3 regions of the Thermotoga sp. 38H-to genome follow, and region 3 is predicted to be linked to each of the others. Evidence: predicted binding sites of a transcription regulator. Region 3 holds the regulator's gene; each other region holds the start of a gene.
The links. Region 3 encodes HrcA, which represses chaperone genes, less so after heat shock. Its sites were predicted from a motif close to ATTAGCACTCNNANNNTNNGAGTGCTAAT; they were not measured.

Region 1 (7,852 bases), 340 kb from region 3:
CTTCAAACTGCTGAAAGAGATCACTGGCTACGATAAAGAGCCCGTCTATAAACCACCGCGTAAGGGCGACGTGAGAAAGAGCATTCTCGATTACACGAAGGCGAAGGAAAAACTCGGCTGGGAACCCAAAGTTTCCCTTGAGGAGGGATTGAAGCTCACCGTTGAGTATTTCAGAAAAACCCTTGAATGAACTGCTCAGGCCGAAAGATTTCGAGGATTTCGTCGGTCAGGATCATATATTCGGCGATAAAGGGATTCTCCGGCGAACTTTAAAAACAGGCAACATGTTCTCCTCCATCCTTTATGGACCACCGGGGTCTGGTAAGACCTCGGTTTTTTCACTGCTGAAAAGGTATTTCAACGGCGAGGTAGTTTATCTGAGCTCCACCGTTCACGGGGTTTCTGAAATAAAGAACGTTCTCAAAAGAGGAGAACAGCTGAGAAAATACGGAAAAAAACTGCTTCTTTTTCTCGATGAAATACACCGCCTGAACAAAAACCAGCAGATGGTCTTGGTTTCCCATGTTGAACGAGGAGACATCGTACTGGTTGCGACAACAACTGAAAACCCAAGTTTTGCCATCGTACCCGCACTTCTCTCAAGATGCAGGATTCTTTACTTCAAAAAACTCTCTGACGAGGACCTGATGAAGATCTTGAAAAAAGCAACAGAGGTTCTCAACATCGATCTGGAAGAAACGGTAGAGAAAGCCATAGTAAGGTATTCCGAAGGAGACGCCAGGAAACTCTTGAACACCCTGGAGATCGTCCACCAGGCGTTCAAAAACAAGAGGGCAACTCTTGAAGATCTGGAAACTCTGCTGGGAAATGTGAGCGGGTACACGAAGGAATCACACTACGATTTCGCTTCAGCCTTTATAAAGAGTATGAGGGGTAGCGATCCAAACGCCGCCGTTTACTACCTCGTCAAGATGATAGAGATGGGAGAAGACCCGCGATTCATAGCACGAAGAATGATCATATTCGCCAGCGAAGACGTTGGACTCGCCGACCCAAACGCTCTACATATCGCCGTTTCGACCTCCATCGCTGTCGAACACGTGGGACTTCCCGAATGCTTGATGAACCTTGTAGAGTGTGCCATCTACCTTTCCCTCGCTCCCAAGAGCAATTCTGTTTATCTTGCAATGAAAAAGGCCCAGGAACTTCTTGTGGAGGACGTACCGCTTTTTTTGAGAAATCCCGTCACCGAAGAAATGAAAAAGCGTGGATACGGAGAAAGGTATCTTTATCCCCATGATTTCGGTGGTTTCGTGAAAACGAACTATCTTCCAGAAAAGTTGAAAGGTGAGGTCATCTTCCAGCCAAAAAGAGTAGGTTTTGAGGAAGAACTCTTTGAAAGGCTCAAACGTCTTTGGCCCGAGAAGTACGGGGGTGAAAGTATGGCCGAAGTGAGAAAAGAACTGGAATACAAAGGGAAAAAGATCAGAATCGTAAAGGGAGACATCACAAGAGAAGAAGCGGACGCCATAGTGAACGCGGCGAACGAATATCTGAAACACGGAGGAGGAGTAGCGGGAGCGATCGTGAGAGCAGGTGGAAGCGTTATTCAGGAGGAAAGCGACAGGATCGTTCAGGAGCGTGGAAGAATTCCGACAGGCGAAGCGGTGGTAACCGGCGCTGGAAAGCTGAAGGCAAAATACGTGATTCACGCTGTGGGACCCGTTTGGAGAGGAGGCAGTCATGGAGAGGACGAACTCCTCTACAAAGCAGTTTACAACGCACTCCTTCGAGCTCACGAACTGAAATTGAAAAGCATCTCAATGCCTGCCATCAGCACAGGAATCTTCGGATTTCCGAAAGAAAGAGCGGTGGGAATCTTTTCAAAGGCAATAAAAGATTTCATCGATCAACATCCGGATACCGCTCTGGAAGAAATCCGCATATGCAATATAGACGAGGAAACAACGAAAATTTTCGAAGAAAAGTTCAGCGTTTGATGAAACCAAAAGAAGGGGCAAACGCCCCTTCTTTTTTTAAGACCTCTGAGGAAGTATTGAATCAACTCAAACGAGTTCTTGGATCTATTCCGCAACAGATTTCCATACCTGAAAGGAACTATTGATATTTTCATCATACCACAGAAAGTAAAAAAAGTAAAGGGGGCCTTTGGCCCCCTTGTTATCATTTAGAATTCTTCAGGAATACTCGGTGTTTCTTTTTTCTCCTCGGGTTTTTCAACGATGAGCACTTCCGTTGTCAGGAGCATTCCAGCGATGGACGCGGCGTTCTGCAGGGCGCTCCTTGTAACCTTTGCTGGGTCAATGATTCCTCTTTCAAACATGTTGCAGTATTCTCCCCTGAGTGCGTCGAATCCATAGGCTGGATCGTCATTCGAGAGTATCTTCTCTATGATCACCGCTCCGTCGTATCCTGCGTTTTCAGCAATCTGCTTAATGGGGGCTGAGAGTGCCTTGTAAACGATCTGAGCTCCTATTTTCTCGTCGCCTTCGAGCTCTTCTATGACCTTTTCAACGGCCTTTCTTGCTCTCAGGAGTGTTACTCCTCCACCGGGAACGATACCTTCTTCAACGGCTGCTCTTGTAGCGCTCAGTGCGTCTTCAATTCTGTGTTTCTTTTCCTTGAGCTCTGTTTCGGTGGCCGCTCCAACCTTTATGACGGCTACTCCTCCTGCGAGTTTTGCCATCCTTTCCTGGAGAGTTTCTTTTTCGTACTCAGATGTGGTTTCCTCTATCTGGGCTTTGATTTGAGCGATTCTCTTCTTGATAGCCTCTGGATCACCTTTTCCTCCAATTATGATGGTTTCATCTTTCTTGACCCTCACAAGATCGGCTCTTCCGAGATCTTCAAGGGTGAGATCTTCGAGATTGATTCCGAGCTCTTCACTTGCCACCTGACCTCCGGTGAGAATTGCTATGTCCTGAAGCATGGCTTTTCTTCTTTCACCGAATCCAGGAGCCTTCACGGCACAGGACTGGAGAGTACCCTTGAGTTTGTTGAGAACAAGTGTTGTCAGAACTTCTCCTTCAACGTCTTCCGCTATAACGAGAAGTGGTCTTCCGGTCTGAGCGACCTTTTCAAGGATCGGAATGAGAGGTTTCACAGCGCTGAGTTTCCTGTCAGTGATGAGTATGAAGGGTTCCTTCAGAACGACCTCCATCTTCTCGGCATCCGTGACGAAGTATGGTGAGATGTAACCTCTGTCAAACTGCATACCTTCGGTGAATTCAACGTAGGTTTCGAGTGTTTTGGAATCTTCCACAGTGATGACCCCGTCTTCTCCTACCTTGTCCATAGCTTCTGCGATGAGCTCTCCTATTTCGGCGCTGTTCGCAGATATAGCGGCAACGTGGGCAATGTCCTCCCTACCGGAAAGTTTCTTGGAGACCTTCTTGATCTCTTCAACGGCTTTCTCAACGGCTTTGTCTATACCCCTCTTGAGGAGAATTGGATTGGCGCCCGCTGCAACGTTCTTGAGACCTTCTTTGATCATAGCCTGTGCGAGAACCGTAGCAGTTGTTGTACCATCACCGGCAACGTCGTTTGTTTTGGAAGCAACTTCTTTCACGAGCTGAGCCCCGAGGTTTTCGAATTTGTCCTCGAGCTCAATCTCCTTGGCTATGGAAACACCGTCGTTGGTTATTGTTGGAGAACCCCACGATTTTTCGATAACAACGTTCCTTCCCTTCGGTCCGAGAGTCACCTTTACCGCGTTAGCAACCTTGTCCACACCTCTTTCGAGTGCCCTTCTCGCTTCTTCATTGAACTTCAGAATCTTCGGCATATCTCACACCTCCTTCACTCTTCGATTTTCGCGAGTATGTCATTCACATCGATGATGATGTAATCCTCATCATCAATCTTTATTTCTGTACCCGCATATTTGGAGTAAATAACCTTGTCTCCAACTTTGATGTCAAATTTTTCCTCGTCATCGATCTTTCCCACGGCTACGACCTCTGCCTTCATCGGTTTCTCCTTTGCGGAATCTGGAAGAACGATTCCTCCCTCAGTCTTCTTTTCCTCTTTGATGGGCTTGATGAGAAGCCTTTCACCGAGAGGTATCACTTTCATCATCCATCCCTCCTTCGTAGATTTTTAGCACTCTCATCGTTCGACTGCTAATATAAATATACTACTTTTTACGAGCCTCTTCAAGGGATATTGATTAAGAAAAACGAACACAAACTCAACATTATCGTTAATAATGGGTAAACAATGAGTCAAAGAGGTTGAAGAAAAGTAAAAAGGCGCTTGAAGCGCCCTTTTTCTGGTGGAGGCGGGGGGATTCGAACCCCCGTCCGAAGATGGAGGCCCCTGGGCTTCTCCGAGCGCAGCCCGTGTTTTCGATTTCAGGGGGGACCCCCCACGGGCAGGGTGTCCTCTCCCACAGCCTTCCTGAAATTTCCCGATTCAGGCCGGAAGGCGAAGCCCGAATCGGTAGGCTGGATCTCTCACGCCCTCTTCCGAAGCCCAGCCAACTTCGGAGAGGACGGCCGCTTATCTATTAAGCGGCAACAGCAACAGGTTCGTTGGCACTTATTCTTTGTCCCACCTTTTTTACGAGGAGGTGGGGACCTCGGCTCGCTTCCCAGGGGACTCCATCCCCGTCGAACCCGTTCGCCCCCTGGTTTATCAATCCATCTTTATTATACCACCTTTATTATACCACTGTTCAGACTCTTCCAAATGTCGGAAGGTTCAGGGTATGTTGTATAATCATATGAAGATACATACCCAATTTACGACCAGGAGGTGTACCAGGTGACCGCATACATCATACGAAGACTTCTGCTCTTGCCCCTGATTCTCTTAGGAGTAACTTTCATCGTCTTCTCGATGATCCAGTCCCTCGGGCCGGATAAATTGCTCGCAGCGTACGTCAACCCGAATATGCTGGACAAATTAACGACTGAGCAAATGGATGCCCTGAAGGAAAAGTACGGTTTGAACGACTTTTTCGTTGTGAGATACGTCAAATGGCTCTCAAACACTCTGAGAGGTGATCTCGGGTGGTCCCTTGTTGGGAAAGAACCGGTGAAAGATGCTCTTTTGAGAAGACTCCCATACACCGTTGAACTTGCGCTTTACGCCATCTTCCCTGTTGTATTTGTTGGAATATGGCTCGGTGTGAAGGCTGCGGTTCACAGAGGAAAATTCCTCGATCATTTCATAAGAATCTTCGCCGTGGTTGGCTGGTCTTTTCCTGATTTCGTCTTTGGATTGCTCGTTCTGATGATCTTCTACAGCATACTGAACTGGCTTCCTCCTGGGAATCTGAGTATGTGGGCTGAAGAAGTGATCAAATCTCCGGAGTTTCATCGCTACACAAAGCTCGTTACAATAGACGCACTTTTGAACGGCAGACTGGACATCTTCTGGGATGGGCTAAAGCACCTCATAGGTCCCATCATAACTCTTTCGTGGCTCTGGTGGGCGTATCTTCTGAGAATCACCAGGTCGAGCATGCTGGAAGTCCTGAACAAAGAATACGTGAGAACCGCCAGGGCAAAGGGTCTTCCCGAAGATGTGGTTATAAACAAACACGCCAGAAGAAACGCCTTGATTCCTGTTACCACGGTTGCCGGTGGTATGGTCATCGGTCTCTTCTCCGGTACCGTGATCGTGGAAACGGTCTTCAACAGAACGGGTGTGGGAAGTTTCACCGCGCAGGCAGCTCTGCAGCTCGATTACGCTTCGGTGATGGCTTCTGCGTTGTTTTTCTCAACAATTCTTGTTGTTGGAAATCTCATAATAGATATTCTGTACGCCCTTATAGACCCCAGAATAAGACTTGGATGAGAGGTGAAACGACGTGAACCAGGAATTCAAAAGAATAATGAAGAGATTTTTTAGAGATCCATCCGCCATCATAGGGTTCTCTCTGGTGCTCTTCTTTGTGGTGATAGCCATTCTCGCGCCTGTTATAGCTCCTCCCATTCACCCGCTCACCAGAGCCAAGCTACCCGATCCTTACTTGATGCCCGTGGTGAGCTGGAATCAGAGCCCACAACCCCCTACCACGAAAGAGGATGCCCTGGCGAAGAATCCCAACAGAGAACCTATACGCTGTGTTGATTATCATCCATTCGGTGTCATTGGTGGCCGTGATATTCTATACGGAATCGTCTGGGGCACAAGAACGGCTTTCAAGATAGGTCTCATAGTCACACTCGCAAGACTCCTGATAGGAGTGTTCATAGGTTCAATCTCAGGTTACTTTGGAGGATGGATAGATGAGGTTCTCATGAGGATCACCGATATCTTTCTCTCTATTCCTTTCCTCATAGCGGCTGTTGTGCTGACAACCGTTCTCGGGACAGGTCTCGACAAGGTTATGATAGCGATGATCGTGTTTGGATGGATGGGAGCGGCAAGGCTCATCAGAGGAAACATTCTTCAGGTGAGGGAAGAACAATTCGTTCTGGCAGCGAAAGCAATAGGTGTGCCCGATTTTCTCATCATACTGAAACACGTTCTTCCGAATACCATTTTCCCCGTCCTGATATGGGCTTCCATGAACATGGGATCTCTCGTGATAACGGCCGCTGTGCTCAGTTTCTTGGGACTCGGTGCCCCCCAGGGATACGCCGACTGGGGATCCATCCTCAGTTACTCGAGAGACTGGATGATGGAGATAGGAAAGCACTGGTACGCCCTCGTTTATCCCGGTACCGCTATGGTTCTCTTCGTTCTGGGATGGAATCTGCTGGGCGATGCGCTCAGAGACGCTTTCGATCCAAGGCTAAAATTCTAAGGAGGGATCGAATTGACAGAGCCTCTGCTTAGGGTGGAAAATCTGAAAACCTATTTCTATACAGAAGACGGTGTGGTGAAGGCGGTCGATGGTGTTTCTTTTGAGGTCAGAGAGGGAGAAACCCTGGGCATCGTTGGGGAATCCGGAAGTGGAAAAAGTGTGACATCGCTCTCAATAATGAGACTCCTGGATCAGAACGGAAAGATAGTTGATGGAAAGATCATCTTCAAAGGAAGGAATCTTCTCGAACTTTCAGAGAGCGAAATGAGGAAGATCAGAGGAAAAGAGATCGCCATGATATTTCAAGAACCCATGGTGGCTTTGAACCCTGTTTTCACGATAGGGGATCAGATAATGGAGGCAATAATTCTTCACCAGAACGTCTCTGAAAAAGAAGCGAGAAAAATGGCTATAGATCTTCTCAGAAAAGTGGGAATTCCCGAACCTGAAAAGAGAGTGGATGAGTACCCCCACCAGCTCTCCGGTGGGATGAGACAGAGGGCTATGATAGCCATGGCACTCTCCTGCAGACCGAGTCTTCTCATAGCGGACGAACCCACCACCGCTCTCGACGTGACCATACAGGCTCAGATCCTGGAGCTCATGAAGGAACTCCAGAAAGAATACGGAATGGCAATCATTCTGATCACCCACGATATGGGCGTCGTTGCGGAAATGTCCGATAAAGTTGCTGTCATGTACGCGGGAAAGGTGGTCGAGTACGGAGACGTGAAAACCATCTTCACCGAACCCAAGCACCCCTACACCTATGCTCTTCTCGAATCCATTCCCAGAATAGACGTAGAACAGGAGAGACTGAAGAGCATTCCGGGAAACGTACCCGACCCGCTCAACTTCCCTCCGGGATGTAAATTCCATCCCAGATGTGAATTCTTCGAAAAAGGAAAATGCGACGTTGAAGAACCTGAACTGGAAGACCTGGATGGCAATCACAAGGTGAGGTGTTTCTTCTGGCAAAAACTCGATGAAATGAGACATGCAAAAAGCGAGGTGTGAAACGTGAGCAGGGAAATCCTTAGAGTTGAAAATCTGGTGAAACATTTTCCCATAAGGGCTGGTGTTTTTAAGAGAATTGTTGGATGGGTGAAGGCC
Region 2 (7,852 bases), on a different contig from region 3:
CGTTTATATCGTGGAGTTCTAAAAAAATAAAAAGGGGAGCGTTCGCTCCCCTTACTCTTGAACTTCCACCTCGATCACTTTCTTCTTCCTTTCTTCTTTCTTTGGTACCCTTATCGTGAGAACACCGTTCTTGTACTCTGCTTTGATCTTTTCTACGTCAACGTAGTCTGGGAGTCTGATTGCCCTTTCGAATTTTCCAGCGCTTCTTTCAACGTAGTAATAGTTTTTGCCTTTCTGTTCTCTTTCGAGTTTCTTTTCACCAGAGATCTTCAAAATGTTCTCTTCAACCGTTATTTTGACGTCTTTTCTGTCTATGCCTGGGATTTCTACTTCTATCACTACTTCATCGTCTGTTTCGTACACATCCATGTCTGGTGCAAAGAACTCCTTAGCGGGTCTGACCTCCGTCCTGAAGAAGTCATCGAAGAGCCTGTCGATCTCCCTCTGGAGTTCCCTGAACGGCCTGAAGATGTCTTCTCTTCTTCCAAGGAGCATCGTGTCACCCCCTTTTCACTGGTTCGATGTTTCTCCACCAGTTGCAGATTTGTAGAGGTATTCTCCTATCTTCATACTTTCCTTCTGGAGATCATCGAAGAGCATCTTCACTTTTGGTATGTCGTTTCTGTTTATCGCGTCTCTGAGTTCTCTGATCATGTCTTCAAGTCTGGACTTGAGATCCGCTGGTATCTTATCTCCGTGTTCTTTCAGAGTCTTTTCTACGCTGTATGCGAGATCGTCTGCTCTGTTCTTGAGTTCGATTTCTTCTTTGAGACGTTTGTCCTGTTCTTCGTATCTTTTCGCATCTTCTATCATTCTCTTTATTTCGTCTTCGGAGAGCTTGTGTCTTCCTGTGACTACCATGGACTGTTCTTTTCCAGAACCGAGATCTTTTGCGGAAACGTGGACTATTCCGTCGCTGTCTATGTCGAACGTGACCTCTATCTGAGGAACACCCCTCGGTGCCGGTGGAATTCCAACGAGTTTGAAGCTTCCAAGGAAGATGTTTTCCCTCGCAATCGGCCTTTCACCCTGATAGACTCTGATTTCTACTTCGGTCTGACCGTCTTCAACCGTTGTGAAGATCTTGCTCTTCCTCACGGGTATCTTGGTATTTCTTGGGATTATCGGTTCGAAGAGTCCGCCTTTGACTTCTATTCCGAGTGTTAGTGGTGTTACATCGACGAGAACGATATCTCTTCCCTTTGCTCCTTCGGTGCCCGCAAGTATCGCCGCCTGGATCGCCGCTCCGATAGCAACTGCTTCGTCCGGGTTGACGCTCTTGTTGGGTTCTTTTCCGAAGAACTCCTTTATGAACCTCTGCACCATTGGAACTCTGGTCATACCGCCGACGAGTATGATTTCGTCGATATCCTGTGGTGAGAGCTTTGCATCGTTCAGTGCCTGTTCGATTGGGCCTCTTGTCATTTCAACGAGATCTCTTGTGAGCGATTCGAAGAGACTTCTGGTGATTCTCATTTCAAGGTGCAGAGGCTGTCCGCTCGGAGAAACAGCGATGAACGGCAAACTCACATCGGTTTCCATCTTCGTTGAAAGCTCTATCTTGGCCTTTTCGGCAGCGTCTCTCAATCTCTGAAGCGCCTGTCTGTCTTCTCTGAGATCTATTCCGTGCTGTTTTTTGAATTCCTCTGCCATCCAGTCGATGAGTCTCTGATCGAAGTCGTCTCCACCGAGGTGGTTGTTACCAGCTGTCGCGATGACCTCGATCACACCTTCTCCTATCTCGAGTATGGAGACATCGAACGTTCCACCACCGAGGTCGTAAACCAGCACTTTCTCTTCTTTTCCAGCTTTATCGAGTCCGTAAGCGAGGGCCGCTGCGGTTGGTTCGTTGATGATCCTCAAGACCTCAAGACCTGCTATGATTCCAGCCTCTTTCGTTGCCTGTCTTTGGGCATCGTTGAAGTAAGCGGGACAGGTGATGACGGCTTTCTTTATTTCACCACCGAGGTACGCTTCCGCGTCGTTCTTCAGCTTCTTGAGAATGAACGCGCTGATCTCCTGAGGAGTGTATTCTTTATCGTCTATTCTCACTTTGTAATCAGTTCCCATTTTTCTCTTTATGGATTTTATCGTTCGTTCAGGATTGAGTATCATCTGTCTCTTGGCGGGTTCTCCTACGAGTATCTCTCCACTCTTTGTGAACGCAACCACGGATGGTGTGACCCTGCTTCCTTCAGCGTTCGGTATCACTTCAACTGTACCGTCCGGTTTCATCCAAGCTATAACAGAATTTGTCGTTCCAAGGTCTATTCCCACAACGAATTCTTTCTTTTCTGCCATTGTGCCACCTCCTCAGAACCTTTTCTCATCCATGAGAAATTATAGTGAGGCACAGAATGGGATGTCAAGGGGTCGTATGAGAATTTGTACAAACATATATTCGTCTCATAATGATGGAAATCGAATATATAATTTTTTAGAAACAATATCGTATAGCAAATGAAACTTTTGAATGATAATAACAATTCAGATCGAAAGTGAGCTATAATTTGTTCTGTCGGGGAGGGATCGAAGTGAAGATCGCGGAAATCTCTTCGAGAAGACCCATAGCCATCTTTATGCTGTTGACAGCTGTTGTCTTCCTTGGTTTCATTTCGTTTCAGCATCTCAAGCTGGATCTTCTTCCTCAGATAGAGTACCCTTACGCTGTTGTTATAACCACGTACATGGGAGCGGGCACGGAAGAAGTCGAAGAACTCGTAACCAAACCTCTTGAAGGGTACATTTCCTCAACTCCGGGTGTTAGAAGGTTCACCTCCATGTCGATGGATTCCGTTTCTTTCATCCTCGTCGAGTTCGACTGGAATGTGAAAACCTCCGAAGCCGTTGGAAGACTCTCAAGGTACGTAGATCTTGCCACTCGCGACCTGCCAGAGGGTGCGAATCCTGTGGTCGTAGAGTTCGATCCTTCCTTACTTCCCGTGTATGCTTTCTCAACGGAAGATGACTACGAAGATGTCGTGTCGAAAATCAAAAGACTGCCGGAAGTCGCCAGTGTAGAATTGATGGGAAAACCAGAAAAAATCGTCGAGGTTATACTTGATCAGGAGAAAATAAAACGGTTCGATGTTGATCCTTCGTTGATAGAGACCATCCTTTCAGGGAATCTCGTTTACCCGTTCGGCTATGTGAGCGATTCTGAAGGAAACATTTACCCCGTTTCCGTCGATGGCCGGTTTGAGAACATAGAAGATCTCAAAAACACAATCGTTGGTTTCAGGGGAGTGAAATACCAGTCCCTTCTGCAGGGTAAGGTACCGAACATACTCGTTCCCGTGAGATTGAGAAACATAGCCGAGGTTAATATAACGAACGAAAGCGTTCAGGGAGAAGTCAGGGTCAACGGAAAGAAGGCTTCTCTCATCGCTATCTACAAAAGAAGCGGTGCGAACACCGTCAAAACTGTCCGTGAAATAAAGAGGATACTGAGAGATTCCAAAATAAATTACATAGAGGCCATGAACCAGGCTTATTACACTGAAAGAGCGATCGACAATCTTCTCAAGAATCTTCTCTACGGCTTCATCGCGGCTTTCGTGGTGGTTTTGATCTTTTTGAAGGATTTCACGTCAACCATCGTCACTTCGTTTTCCATTCCGCTGTCCCTCACGATCACCTTTGTTCTTCTTTACGCCTTCGGCTTGAACCTCGACACGCTCACGCTGGGCGGTCTCATCATGGCACTGGGAATGCTGGTGGACAATTCCATAGTCGTGTTTGAGAACATATACCGCCATCGCTCCCTCGGTGATCCAATACCGGACGCTGCGAGAAAAGGTGCGGGAGAGGTGTGGCTGGCGATTCTTGCTTCCACACTCACAACCGTTTCTGTTTTTCTTCCCATAGTGTTCTTCACAGGTTTTGTAGTGAGACTGTTCAAGTATTTCGCCATTGCGTTCGTCTTCGCACTTTCTTCTTCGCTGTTCGTATCTACAGTCGTCGTTCCAGCGGGTACAAGGTGGATAAAGCCAAGAAGGGGAAAACTCACCGAAGCACTGCAAAAGCATTATCGGAAGGCATTGGAATGGTGTTTGAAGAGAAAGAAACTGGTCCTGGTGATTTCTTTTGCTCTGGTTGCAATCTCCGTGATTTACCTTCTTTCGAAACCTCTGGGTTTTCTCCCGTCTTTCCAGACGAATCTCATGGTGATAGATGTGAAACTTCCCTCTCAGTCGTCTTATGAAAAAACCACCGAAGCTGTAGAGCAAATAGAAGATTACCTGAACAAACACAGAAACGAGTACAAAATCTCTTCTTTCTACTCGGAAGTTGGAATAACGAATATCTACTCTCAAATAATGGGAAGGGGACAGAACGAAGCAAGAATAATGGTGAACCTCGGAGGAAGCAGGAGGGAATTCGCGAAAAACAGAGAGAAACTGAAGAATGCCATCTCCCAGCTGAATATTCCAGAAGCGAAAATAGAAGTTCTTGAGCAATCACAGCAGATATACGAAATTCTGGGCTATCCTGTGACGATCGAAGTGAGAGGAGATGATCTTTCTCTGATACAGGAAAAAGCAAAAGAAATCTTCGAGCGTTTAAGGGAACTGCAGGAAGTCAAAAAGATTCAGATAAGAAATTCCTTTGAAAAGGAAGTCCTTCATGTGAAAATAGACCGGAACAAAGCCCTCATGAACGGTGTGGTGACAGGCCAGGTCTTTTTGGATCTCCAGACCTACCTTCTCGGGAAGAAAATCGGAACACTGAGAACGGAAGAAGGAACACTTCCCATCGTTTTGAAAAAGGCAAAATCTCTATCTCCCGAAGACTTATCGAAGATTTCGCTTACTGGTCTCAAAGGGGATGTCTCTCTTGGTGCAGTTTCAAACATATCGAGGGAAACACTTCCTTCTATAGTGGAACACTCCGATGGAGAACGTGTTGTTTACGTAGATCTGGTGAGTATAGAAGGTTCGATCGGCGAAGTTGCAAAGAAAGTAGAAAATCTTCTAAATGAAATTGATCTTTCTGGTGTAAAAGTGGAAATCACCGGACAGAAAAGTTTCATGGACGAAGCGTTTTCGGAGCTTCAGTATGTTGTTTACATAGCGATCGCACTCGTATACATGATTCTCGCTGCGCAGTTCGAGTCTTTCACACTGCCTTTCATTATATTCTTCACCATACCCTTCGCTGTCGTTGGGGTTGCCTTCGCGGTTTTCGTGAACGGATACTCACTGAATGTACCCGTTCTTGTTGGTCTTCTCACCCTTTCGGGAACGGTTGTGAACAACGCCATCGTGATGCTGACAAGAATAGAACAGATAAGACAGGAAAAAGGTCTCTTAGAGGCCACACTTGAAGGTGCTCAGAGCAGGTTGAGACCCATCCTGATGACCACCTTCACCACGATCGTTGCGCTTCTACCAACTGCACTTAGCCACGCAGAAGGATCGGAAATAGAGTCTCCAATATCGTGGGTGGTGATCTTTGGAATGCTTATATCCATGCTGTTCACTTTGTTTGTGATCCCTGTGATCTACACTGCGATCAGAAGAAAAGTCAGAGTATAGATGAGAGCTTCTCAACTATCTTCTCACAGCTTTCTGGATCGCGCACAGCAACGAATATGGTATCGTCTCCTGCGAGAGTGCCCACTATCTCGTCTATGTCGAGTCTGTCTATAACCCGAGCGATACCGCTTGCGGTACCTGGTATCGTCTTTATGACGATGAGATTCCCTGCCCTGTCTATACTCTCAACGAAGGATTTGAAGTTTCTTTTCAGCTCTTTCCATGGATCGATCACAGGGGTTTCATCGAGAAGTTTGTACACGTAGTTTCCGCTCTCGTCCATGATCTTCACGGCACCTATCTCTTTCAGATCTCGAGCGACGGTCGGTTGAACAGCTTTTATTCCATATTTTTTCAGTTCTTCTACGATCTGGAATTGATTACTTATTTTTTTCTCATGTATAATCTTCCTTATCAGTTCCTGTCTTCTCTTCTTTGAAATTTTCAATTGAAAACACCTCCGAAGAACATTTTTGAAAGCATACAACTATATATATAGCATAAATATGAAAAATATGAACAGAAAATTCAATTTTTATGATGTTGTTATCAAAAAAGTAACGTATTGGTTTATCAAACGAAAAAAATGATTGCTAAGATAATTGTGGGGGGTGGGAATATGATCAAGAAGGTCAAGACGGGAATTCCGGGGATGGACGAAATCCTTCACGGCGGAATTCCTGAGAGAAACATCGTGCTCATCTCTGGAGGACCCGGTACCGGAAAGACGATCTTCTCTCAGCAGTTCATATGGAACGGACTTCAGATGGGGGAACCCGGCATCTATGTTGCACTCGAGGAACACCCCGTTCAGGTGAAGAAAAACATGGAAGTTTTCGGCTGGAACGTTGATCCTTTTGAGAAGGAAGGAAAGTTCGCCATAGTGGACGCGTTCACTGGTGGAATCGGTGAATATGCCGAGAAAGAAAAATACGTCGTAAAAGACATAGACGATGTCAGAGAGCTCGCCGAAGTGCTGAAGAGAGCGGTGAAGGAAACACAGGCAAAAAGAGTTGTGATCGATTCTGTAACCACTCTCTATATCACGAAACCCGCAATGGCAAGAAGTATTATCTTCCAGCTCAAGAGAATACTCTCCGGTCTTGGATGTACATCGCTCTTTGTGAGTCAGGTGTCAGTCACTGAGAAGGGATTCGGAGGTCCTGGTGTTGAACACGGAGTGGACGGTATCATCAGACTGGATCTTGATGAAATCGATGGAGAGCTCAAAAGAAGTTTGATCGTCTGGAAGATGAGAGGAACGTCTCACTCGATGAGGAGGCATCCGTTCGAAATAACCGATAAAGGAATCGTCATACATCCTTCGGAGGGGGGTGAAGAAAAATGAAACTCAACTTCAATCCCGTGACCAAAGAGGAGATTCACCAGCTCGAGATCGCTTTGCTCGTTGGTACACTTTTCAGAAAGGAAGTGCTCGAGGAGATCAGAAATTCTGCTGAGAGGCTCACCTGGGTTGACAGCCTGGCGGTGGCCGCCGGTGCCCTCGCAAGGGCAAAGGCAGGAATGACAGCTTCCGAAATAGCAGAGGAACTCGGAAGGACAGAAGCAACAATCAGAGAACACGTCAAGGGAGAAACCAAAGCCGGAAAGCTGGTGAACGAAACTTATGAACTTCTGAAGGAAGGAAAGTTGAGTGTGGAAGGATTGATAGGTGAGGGTATCAAGGTAGTCACTACTACTACTGGTAGTGACGAAAAGCTCCAGGAAGTCAAGAAAGAGCTCGAAGAAATCAAACAGAAACTTGAAAGTGTGATTCAGAAACTGTGAGGCGGGGAATCAATCCCCGTCTTTTGTGAACAGAAGAACCACTATTCCTCCTGAAAGCACAGCAAGACCCAGTGTCGAAAACATAAGAGAGTAAGACTTTTCTGCGAGCAATCCCGCCAGGAAAGGTCCGATGGTTGCTCCAAGAAATCTGGCAGAGCTCAAAAGACCAAGTGCTCTTCCCCTCTGAAGGTAGTGGAATCTTCTTCCAAGAAAATTGTTCGATCCGTTGATGAAAGCTCCAAAACTCGCTCCCAAAAAGGCATAAGCCAGCACTGGTGCCCAGTTCTCAGGTATCATCATGAGAAAGGGAACCAGTGAAGACATGAAAATGCCTAGAACACTTATGAATTTCGGATCTGTTTTTTCAACGAGTTTTCCAAAGAAAAAATGTGATGGTATCTGGATGAGTGGATTCACAGCCGTGACGAAACCTATCGTTGAAGCACTATAATGAAATCTTTCGTTTAGATAGACAGCTATCAGTGACATGGAGCCGGAAGTTCCCATCTGCCTCAAGAGACTCCCCA
Region 3 (7,852 bases):
GATACCTCTCGACAAACTTTTCTGGAGTGAGATCTTTTATTCTGAAAAAATCCAGAACAACGGTTCTTGCATAATGAGAAAGCATCTCTACCCTGCTTTCTACTGTCATGAGAAGACCGGAAAAATCCGGCGAGAAATATTCAGGAGGATAAGATATGGTGTAGATCAGGCTACTGTCTTTCCTGAGGAATGCTATTTCCTTCATGGTCCTCAGGACCTTCTGATGCCCGATGTGAACTCCATCGAAAACTCCAATGCTGACAACCATTCCTTTCACCTCGTGTTGAAGACCTTTCGGAGAGTCAAGACTCGCTCGTTTTTTTTGTGCTTTCTCAAGGTTTCCAGAAAAGAAGAATTTCTTTCCGCTTCAGCCAAAGCAAGTAACTGTCCCTCTTCGTTGAATACTCTGACAACTTCTCCCTTTTTGAAACTGTCCCATTCTTTGAGCATCTCAAGGTGTATTTGAGAACCGTTGAGAATCATTTTCGTTGGTTCTTGATGAACGATGACACGCGGCAACCACTCAAGGCATTTCTCGAGAGGTATGATCCTGTTTTCGATCTCTTCAGGAGCGGCTTCGAATACGTTCAAACTTTCCTCGATTGTATGAGGTCCCACGCTCTCTCGTACGAGCTCAACGGCGGCGGCACCGCAGCCGAGCTTGTAACCTATATCCATACAGAGAGATCTTATGTAGGTGCCGGGAGACACTTCCACTTTGAAAGAGACGTCTCTCCCCTCAATATTCACGTCCCATATCTTGAAGATCTTCACTCGTTTTGGAGGAAGATTTATGATCTTTCCCTCTCTCGCCAATTTGTAGAGACGTTCGCCTTTGTATTTCTTGGCAGAATAAGCGGGAGGAACCTGGTTGTATTCTCCCACAAAGGAAAAGATTGCTTCTCTTATTTCTTCTTCGGTAGCGTTGCACTCTCGTTCTTCAACAACTTCGCCTGTTATATCAAAGGTCTCAGTTATCAAACCGAGCCTCATCTTCACCCAGTACACCTTTTTCAAATCTTTGTAGAACTCGAGAATTCTCGTACCCTGGTTGACACCGATTATGAGAACACCACAAGCGAACGGATCGAGAGTTCCACCGTGTCCGACTTTCCTTGTCTTTAATTTTTTTCTAACTTCGTCCACAACATCGTGTGATGTGGGTCCTTTAGGTTTGTAGGCTACAAGGATACCGTGCTTCACCCTTCCTCTTTATCCTCCTCTTTCTTTTCTTTGTCTTTCAGGGGATCGTATCCAAGTTGAATCAGCAATTGGTGAACTTTTACACTCGCTTCTATGCCTTTATCCTCATAAAAGCGGATTTCTGGAGCAACGTAGAGCCTCAGGTTTTTGGCGATAAAGGTTCTGAAAAAACCCTTTGCTCTGTTCAATATTTCAACCGTTTCCTTTCGTTCTTCCGGTGTTCCGAGAAAACTGACATAGACGTCTGCGTATCTTTTGTCCTTCGATAACTCCACTCTGGAAAACGTGACAAAATCTTTCTTCAAACGAGGATCTCTCAGTTGCTGAAGTGCTTCTGTCAAAAGTTTTTGAATCTCCGATTCGAGCATGGCTTTTCTATAGGCTGGATTCATTCTTTTCACCTCCTAATCTATCTGCAAGAATTCCTGAGCCTTGCTGTACTTCTCCTTGGATTTATCCAGTATTCGCAAAAAAGTTTTCGGTTTCATTTTCAACACATTCAGAGCAAACGGAGAAAGTTTTGGATTCCCCCATGAAAGAGATGACCCTTTCATCATGAGATTCGCTATCACATCCCCAATGTGGACCATGGAAACTTGATTGACGAAGAGTTCGTTCGGGTTGCCCGCGACATTGTGGTGGTATTCAGCAGACAAAACAAGAAGATCTGGAAAGTTCCACTTCCTGAGCAACTTTGCGCCCACTTCAGAATGCGATGGAATCCCAAGCTCCTCTTCTATGTCTATGAGGTTTTTCTTCGTCTTTTGAGCAATTTTGGCTTCCGTTTCAAGTATATCGGAGAACAGGAGATCATAAACTACCTTGCCCAGATCGTGGAGGAGTCCTGCTATGAAGATCTCTTCCTTGAGGGGATAGCCCATTGTTTCCGCGATAGTTTCTGAAGCGATAGCAGTCGATATGAAATGTTCCCAGAGCTTTTCGCGATCGATGCCGGAAGAATCGTTTTTGAAAACCATATCGTAAGTGAAAACACTGAGGGCGAGATTCCTCACCGTTTTAAAACCAAGGATCATCACTGCTTCGCTCAACGTGGTTATCTTTCTTGGAACACCATAATAAGCTGAGTTGGCTAGTTTCAACACTCTGGCACTCAAGCTTGCGTCCATCATGAGAGTGTTCGCTACTTCAGTCGAAGACGCATCCGGCTTCGAACAAACAGCGATTATCCTTTGAACAACAACATTTGGAGAGGGTAACTTGTCTATCTCTTCAATTATCTTGTCTATTATCTTCGCCGGCACGGTCTTTTGGGATCCACACAAAGAATCTGGATCCCTTCCCCACCTCACTTTCCACCCATATCCTGCCACTGTGAAGCTCCACGATCTCTTTTGTTATGGCAAGGCCGAGTCCCGTTCCAGGCACTTCGTAGGTCAACGAAGAATCCACCCTGTAAAACCGTTCAAATATCCTATTCTTTGCGTGATCCGGTATTCCTATACCGTTGTCCTCTACGATTATGAGAACACCGCCATCTTTCTCATTCAAGATCACCTTCACATACCTATCAGGTGCATCTTTCTTTGAGTACTTCACCCCGTTGTTGAGAAGATTCAAAAGCACCTGCTTGATCCTTGTCGGATCGACGTAAGCTTCCGCAGGACAAGGAACATTACTCTCAAAGGAAACCTTCACATTGTGAGATGAAGCGAATTCTTTAATCGCGTTCACCGCACTTTCTACGAGACAACAGAGATCAACTTTTTCCCTGTTTATTTGAAGGGATTTTCTTTCAAGCCTGGAGAAGTCCAGTAACTCGTTCAGGAGATTTTCAAGGTGGTTGCTTTGATCCATTATCACTTCGAGGAATTCCTTGAGGGTGCTGAAATCCAGTTCCTCCAGACTGTTGTAAATTGTCTCTGCATAGGCTTTTATGGCCGTTAAAGGTGTTCTGAGCTCGTGCGAGATGTTCGCTATGAATTCTGTTTTCATCCTGTCTATACGCTTCAGTCTCTCGAGTTCTTTTGACTCTGTCACGTTCTCAACAATCGTCAGCGCCTGGACTTCGCTGCCGAGGGTAAGAGGTATCGAGGTGATGGAAAAGAACTCTTCCTCCAATATTACTTCACCATCTCTTTGTGTTCGCAAAGATATTGCCTCTTCTGACAGAGAAACGGCCTTCTTCAGAACTTCGTCTGGAAAATTCTCCTCTTTGAACTTTTCATTCTGAAATTTTATTTCTCCATTCGAATAAACAAAGATCCCTTCTGGAAGACCATTGAGAATAACGTTCACGTAGTTGTAAGTTTCTTCTAATTCTCTGTACAGCTTTATATTTTCCAGAACGATCGCTGAAAGAAACGAAAGAACTTTGAAAATCTCCGTTTCTTCCATCGATGGCTGGTGGTTAAGGAGTACGATTAAACTCCCAAACATCCTGTCTTGTTTCACAACAGGAACTATTCCAACATAACCGTACCCATCTTCCACAAAGACAGGATTGGATTGTCTGATGGACCAGTCAATGAACTCTTCGAATCTTTTTATATCGACATCTCTTCCCCAGATTTTTCTCTTGTTTTCATCGACGAGGATCACTTCTTTAATATCAACCACTTTCTTTACAAGGTCCAAAAGACCCTGAAGAATATCATTTTCTGTTTTCGCGTTGGAAAACTCCATTATCATTATCGAAAGTAGTAAAAACAGACGGTTGTTTTGCTCTTTTATCTTTTCTTTTGTTTCCTCCAAAGAGAAGTCACCTCACGATTTCTGTTGCTGCTTTTCTCAATCGATTCATCACCGCAAACAAAATTCCTCGTTCTTCAAATCCCTCAACAATTATATACTCTTTTCCCTTTTTTTCGGCCTCACGCAGAGCAGAAAAAATGTTTTGGGCGATACTATAGAGGTTTTTCAAAGATCCTACAACGACTCTATCGTTGTACAGTTCCTTTCTCTCTTCAACACAGATGACCACGTGATCCGGATACTTTTTCAATACCTCCTCCATCTTTGTCAAATCCTCCACGAGTATCAGAGGCTTTAAAGGAGCGTAGTGCCGATATTTCATTCCCGGCGCAAGAGGTCTTCCCTTAAAATCCCCTTTTCGTACGAAATCAGGCACAACGAGTTCCGGGAAGAGCTCTTTCAATCGTTCAACTTCTACTGGCCCCGGCCTCAGAAGAACAGGCCTTTCTTTTGTGAGGTCCACAATGGTAGACTCCAGACCGAACGGGGTATCCCCTGCGTCGATTATCAGTTTAACTTTGCCCATGAAATCTTCTATGACGTGTTTCACGTTCGTGGCGCTGGGTCTCCCCGAAAGATTTGCGCTTGGAGCGGCTATAGGATTTTCAAAGAGTTCTATCAACTTCAGGGCCACTGGATGTGCCGGCATCCTCACAGCCACCGTTGAAAGACCAGCGGTCACCACGGGAGGTATCTTTTCGGATTTCTTTTGAAAAATAACTGTCAACGGCCCCGGCCAGAACTTTTTCAAAAAATCCAGATAAGGTTCATAACCCTCCGCGATTTCTTCCAGCTGTTCAAAGGAATGTATATGAACAATGAGAGGATTGTCAGCGGGTCTTCCCTTCAGCTTGAATATCTTTTTGCAGGCTTTTTCGTTGTACGCGTCCGCTCCTATTCCGTAAACGGTTTCAGTGGGAAAAATGATCACTTCTCCGTTTTGAAGAAGTTCGACTGCTTCTTTTAGAGCTTTCTTGTCGGGAAAGAGGGGATCCACCTTTAATACTCTGGTCACAGGTTTTCCCTCCTGATGTTATACAAAATAAAGGGGCTCTTCGGAGCCCCTTGTGGTGCCGAGGGCGGGACTTGAACCCGCACGGGGTCAACCCCCAGCTGATTTTGAGTCAGCCGCGTCTGCCATTCCGCCACCTCGGCTCTCTAGTATATATAGTACCAGTTTCTTCTTTCTAAAGTCAAGATCAGGGGATTTCACTTTCTTCTTGAATTCCTTTAAAATGTGTGCTAAACTATTATTAGCACTCAAAAGAAGGGAGTGCTAAATTGTGAGAAGACTCAACAGGAAGAACAGTGAAGCTTCGAAAAAATTGAACGATCGTCAGAGAAAAGTGCTTTACTGCATTGTGAGAGAGTACATAGAAAATAGAAAACCTGTGAGTTCACAGAGAGTTCTGGAAGTGAGCAATATAGATTTCAGCAGTGCCACTATAAGAAATGATATGAAAAAACTGGAGTACCTTGGATACATATACCAGCCCCACACATCGGCTGGAAGGATTCCAACCGACAAGGGGCTGAGATTTTACTACGAAGAGATGCTGAAGATCTCAAAAGAGACATCAGAAGCGGATCTCGCCGTGGAGACTTTCAAATCGATACCTCTCGCCGATCCAGAAAAAGTTCTCTTCCTCGCAGGAAGTCTCTTAGCTCGATTGACGGAGGGTTACGTCCTCATAGAAAGACCAAACACCAGAGATTTGAAAATACTCAGGGTGATACTTATCCCTGTTTCGGAGGACTACCTCATCTTTTCTATACTGACGGAGTTCGGGGTCTCCAGAGTTACCCCCATCAAAACTCAGGAACGACTGAACTGGGAAGAAATCGAAAGACAGATCAACTTCCTCCTCAGGGGCAGAACAATAGGAGAAGTGTTGATGGGTAGGATAGAAAGTCTGAAAGGAAGTGGATTTCTCAGGTTGATAGAATCCTTTATAGGCGAGACCATAGAAAGATATCTGGATGCGGGGCTTGAAAATCTTCTAAGGGATGAGACACTTACTCTGGAGGACATCAGAAACCTTCTCGAAGAAATCAAAGATCAGAAATTTCTTGAGAGCTTAGCTGAAGAAGGCATAACTGTCAGGATAGGAAGGGAAATCGGCAGAAAAAAGCTGGAAAAATTCGCTGTTTTTTCAGGAAAATACTTCAAAGGAGAATCTCCTATCGGCAGTGTGTACCTCTTCACGTCGAAGGTTACAAAGTACGATAGAAATCACAGGGTGTTTGAATACATTCTGAACCGTCTTTCAGAGTACTTTACTTCAACTTCCCGGAGGTGAAAAGATGAGTGAAAAAGACAAAAAGGAACTCACACAGGAATGTGAAGAACTGAAAGAAAAATACAAAGAACTGGAAGAATACGCAAAAAGACTGAAGGCTGAATACGAAAACTACCGTGAGGAAGTCGCCCGTGAAAAAAGAGAACTGATAAAGAACGCGAATGAATACCTCATATCAAAACTCATTCCCGTTCTCGATGATTTCGAAAGGGCTTTGAATCAGGGAGAAAAGAGGAACGCTTTCTACGAAGGTGTGAAGATGATATACAAAAAACTTCTGAACGTCTTGGAAAAAGAAGGACTTGCAAAGATCCACGTGGGAGAGAAATTCGATCCTTTTGAACACGAAGCAGTTGAAAGAGTAGAAACGGAAGACGTGGAAGAGTACACTATTCTTGAGGTAGTGGAGAGTGGCTACAAATTCCACGGTAAAGTCCTGAAACCCGCAAAAGTGAAGGTTGCAGTGAAACCACGAAAGAAGGAAGAAAGGAATGTTGAAGAACCTTCTGACAAGAAGGAGTGATGCATCATGAAACGTGAAAAAAAAGACTACTACGAAATTCTCGGTGTTCCAAGAAACGCCACACAGGAAGAAATAAAAAGGGCTTACAAAAGACTGGTGAAAGAGTGGCACCCGGATCGGCATCCGGAAAACAGAAAAGAAGCCGAACAGCGTTTTAAGGAAATTCAGGAGGCCTACGAGGTTCTCAGCGATCCACAGAAGAGGGCCATGTATGATCGTTTCGGGTACGTGGGAGAACAGCCTGTGTATCAGGAAACAGAATCCGGTGGCTTCTTCGACGATATATTCAGAGAGTTTGAAAACATCTTCAACAGGGACATATTCGACGTTTTCTTTGGCGAAAGACCTCACCAGGAAGAAAGAAGAGAATACACTCGAAGAGGCGAAGATATAAGGTACGAAATAGAAGTAACTCTCTCCGATTTGATCAACGGAGCGGAGATGCCCGTGGAATACGAAAGGTACGAAACCTGTCCAAGGTGTGGCGGAACCGGCGTGGAACCCGATACTGGGTACGTAAACTGTCTAAGTTGCGGTGGAACGGGAAGGATCAGAGAAGAACGAAGATCGTTCTTTGGATACTTCGTTAGTGAGAGAACCTGTGAGAGATGCGGTGGCACAGGGAAGATTCCACGGGAGTACTGCCACGAGTGCGGTGGAAGCGGCAGAGTTCTCAGAAAGGTCAGGAGAACGGTGAAAATACCGCCAAATGCGGAAGATGGAACCCAGCTTAGAATCACTGGCAGTGGAAATGCGGGATATTACGGTGGACCTTATGGTGATCTGATAATCATCGTTCGTGTGAAACCGGATCCCAGATTCAAAAAATCTGGTTCTGATCTCGTGTACGACGTCACAATAGACTACCTCCAGGCTATTTTGGGAGCAACCGTTGAAGTTCCTCTTCCAGAAGGCGGCACGACGATGTTGAAGATTCCTCCAGGAACTCAGCCAGAGACTGTCTTCAGGTTGAAGGGAAAAGGCCTTCCAAACAGATATGGAAGGCGCGGAGATCTCATCGTGAACTTGCACGTTGAGATACCAAAGAGTCTTTCCAGAGAGGAAAGAAAAGTCCTCGAAGAACTGGCGAAAAAACGCGGAGTCACGATCGGTT

Region 1: the regulator HrcA is predicted to act here: its motif matches at 4,080-4,108, upstream of groES (co-chaperone GroES).
Region 2: the regulator HrcA is predicted to act here: its motif matches at 2,453-2,481, upstream of dnaK (molecular chaperone DnaK).

Annotation. Positions count from the first base shown of each region.
Region 1 covers NZ_LNFZ01000002.1:391,305-399,156, forward strand. Annotated here, with positions in the region: gene AS158_RS06030 (SDR family oxidoreductase) at 1-190, shown strand, start outside; gene AS158_RS06035 (AAA family ATPase) at 162-1,961, shown strand; gene groL (chaperonin GroEL) at 2,150-3,766, opposite strand; gene groES (co-chaperone GroES) at 3,781-4,056, opposite strand; RNA gene ssrA (transfer-messenger RNA) at 4,254-4,610, opposite strand; gene AS158_RS06060 (ABC transporter permease) at 4,747-5,784, shown strand; gene AS158_RS06065 (ABC transporter permease) at 5,798-6,739, shown strand; gene AS158_RS06070 (ABC transporter ATP-binding protein) at 6,752-7,756, shown strand; gene AS158_RS06075 (ABC transporter ATP-binding protein) at 7,760-7,852, shown strand, end outside.
Region 2 covers NZ_LNFZ01000003.1:380,498-388,349, reverse strand. Annotated here, with positions in the region: gene AS158_RS08330 (phosphate propanoyltransferase) at 1-22, shown strand, start outside; gene AS158_RS08325 (Hsp20/alpha crystallin family protein) at 52-495, opposite strand; gene dnaK (molecular chaperone DnaK) at 511-2,301, opposite strand; gene AS158_RS08315 (efflux RND transporter permease subunit) at 2,535-5,537, shown strand; gene argR (arginine repressor) at 5,527-5,985, opposite strand; gene AS158_RS08305 (KaiC domain-containing protein) at 6,157-6,885, shown strand; gene AS158_RS08300 (transcriptional regulator) at 6,882-7,325, shown strand; gene AS158_RS08295 (MFS transporter) at 7,335-7,852, opposite strand, start outside.
Region 3 covers NZ_LNFZ01000002.1:54,559-62,410, forward strand. Annotated here, with positions in the region: gene ribF (riboflavin biosynthesis protein RibF) at 1-268, opposite strand, end outside; gene truB (tRNA pseudouridine(55) synthase TruB) at 274-1,203, opposite strand; gene rbfA (30S ribosome-binding factor RbfA) at 1,200-1,595, opposite strand; gene AS158_RS04305 (HDOD domain-containing protein) at 1,608-2,465, opposite strand; gene AS158_RS04310 (GAF domain-containing sensor histidine kinase) at 2,434-3,915, opposite strand; gene AS158_RS04315 (L-threonylcarbamoyladenylate synthase) at 3,923-4,930, opposite strand; tRNA gene AS158_RS04320 (tRNA-Leu) at 4,984-5,070, opposite strand; gene hrcA (heat-inducible transcriptional repressor HrcA) at 5,199-6,215, shown strand; gene AS158_RS04330 (nucleotide exchange factor GrpE) at 6,220-6,738, shown strand; gene dnaJ (molecular chaperone DnaJ) at 6,745-7,852, shown strand, end outside; gene yqeH (ribosome biogenesis GTPase YqeH) at 7,851-7,852, opposite strand, start outside.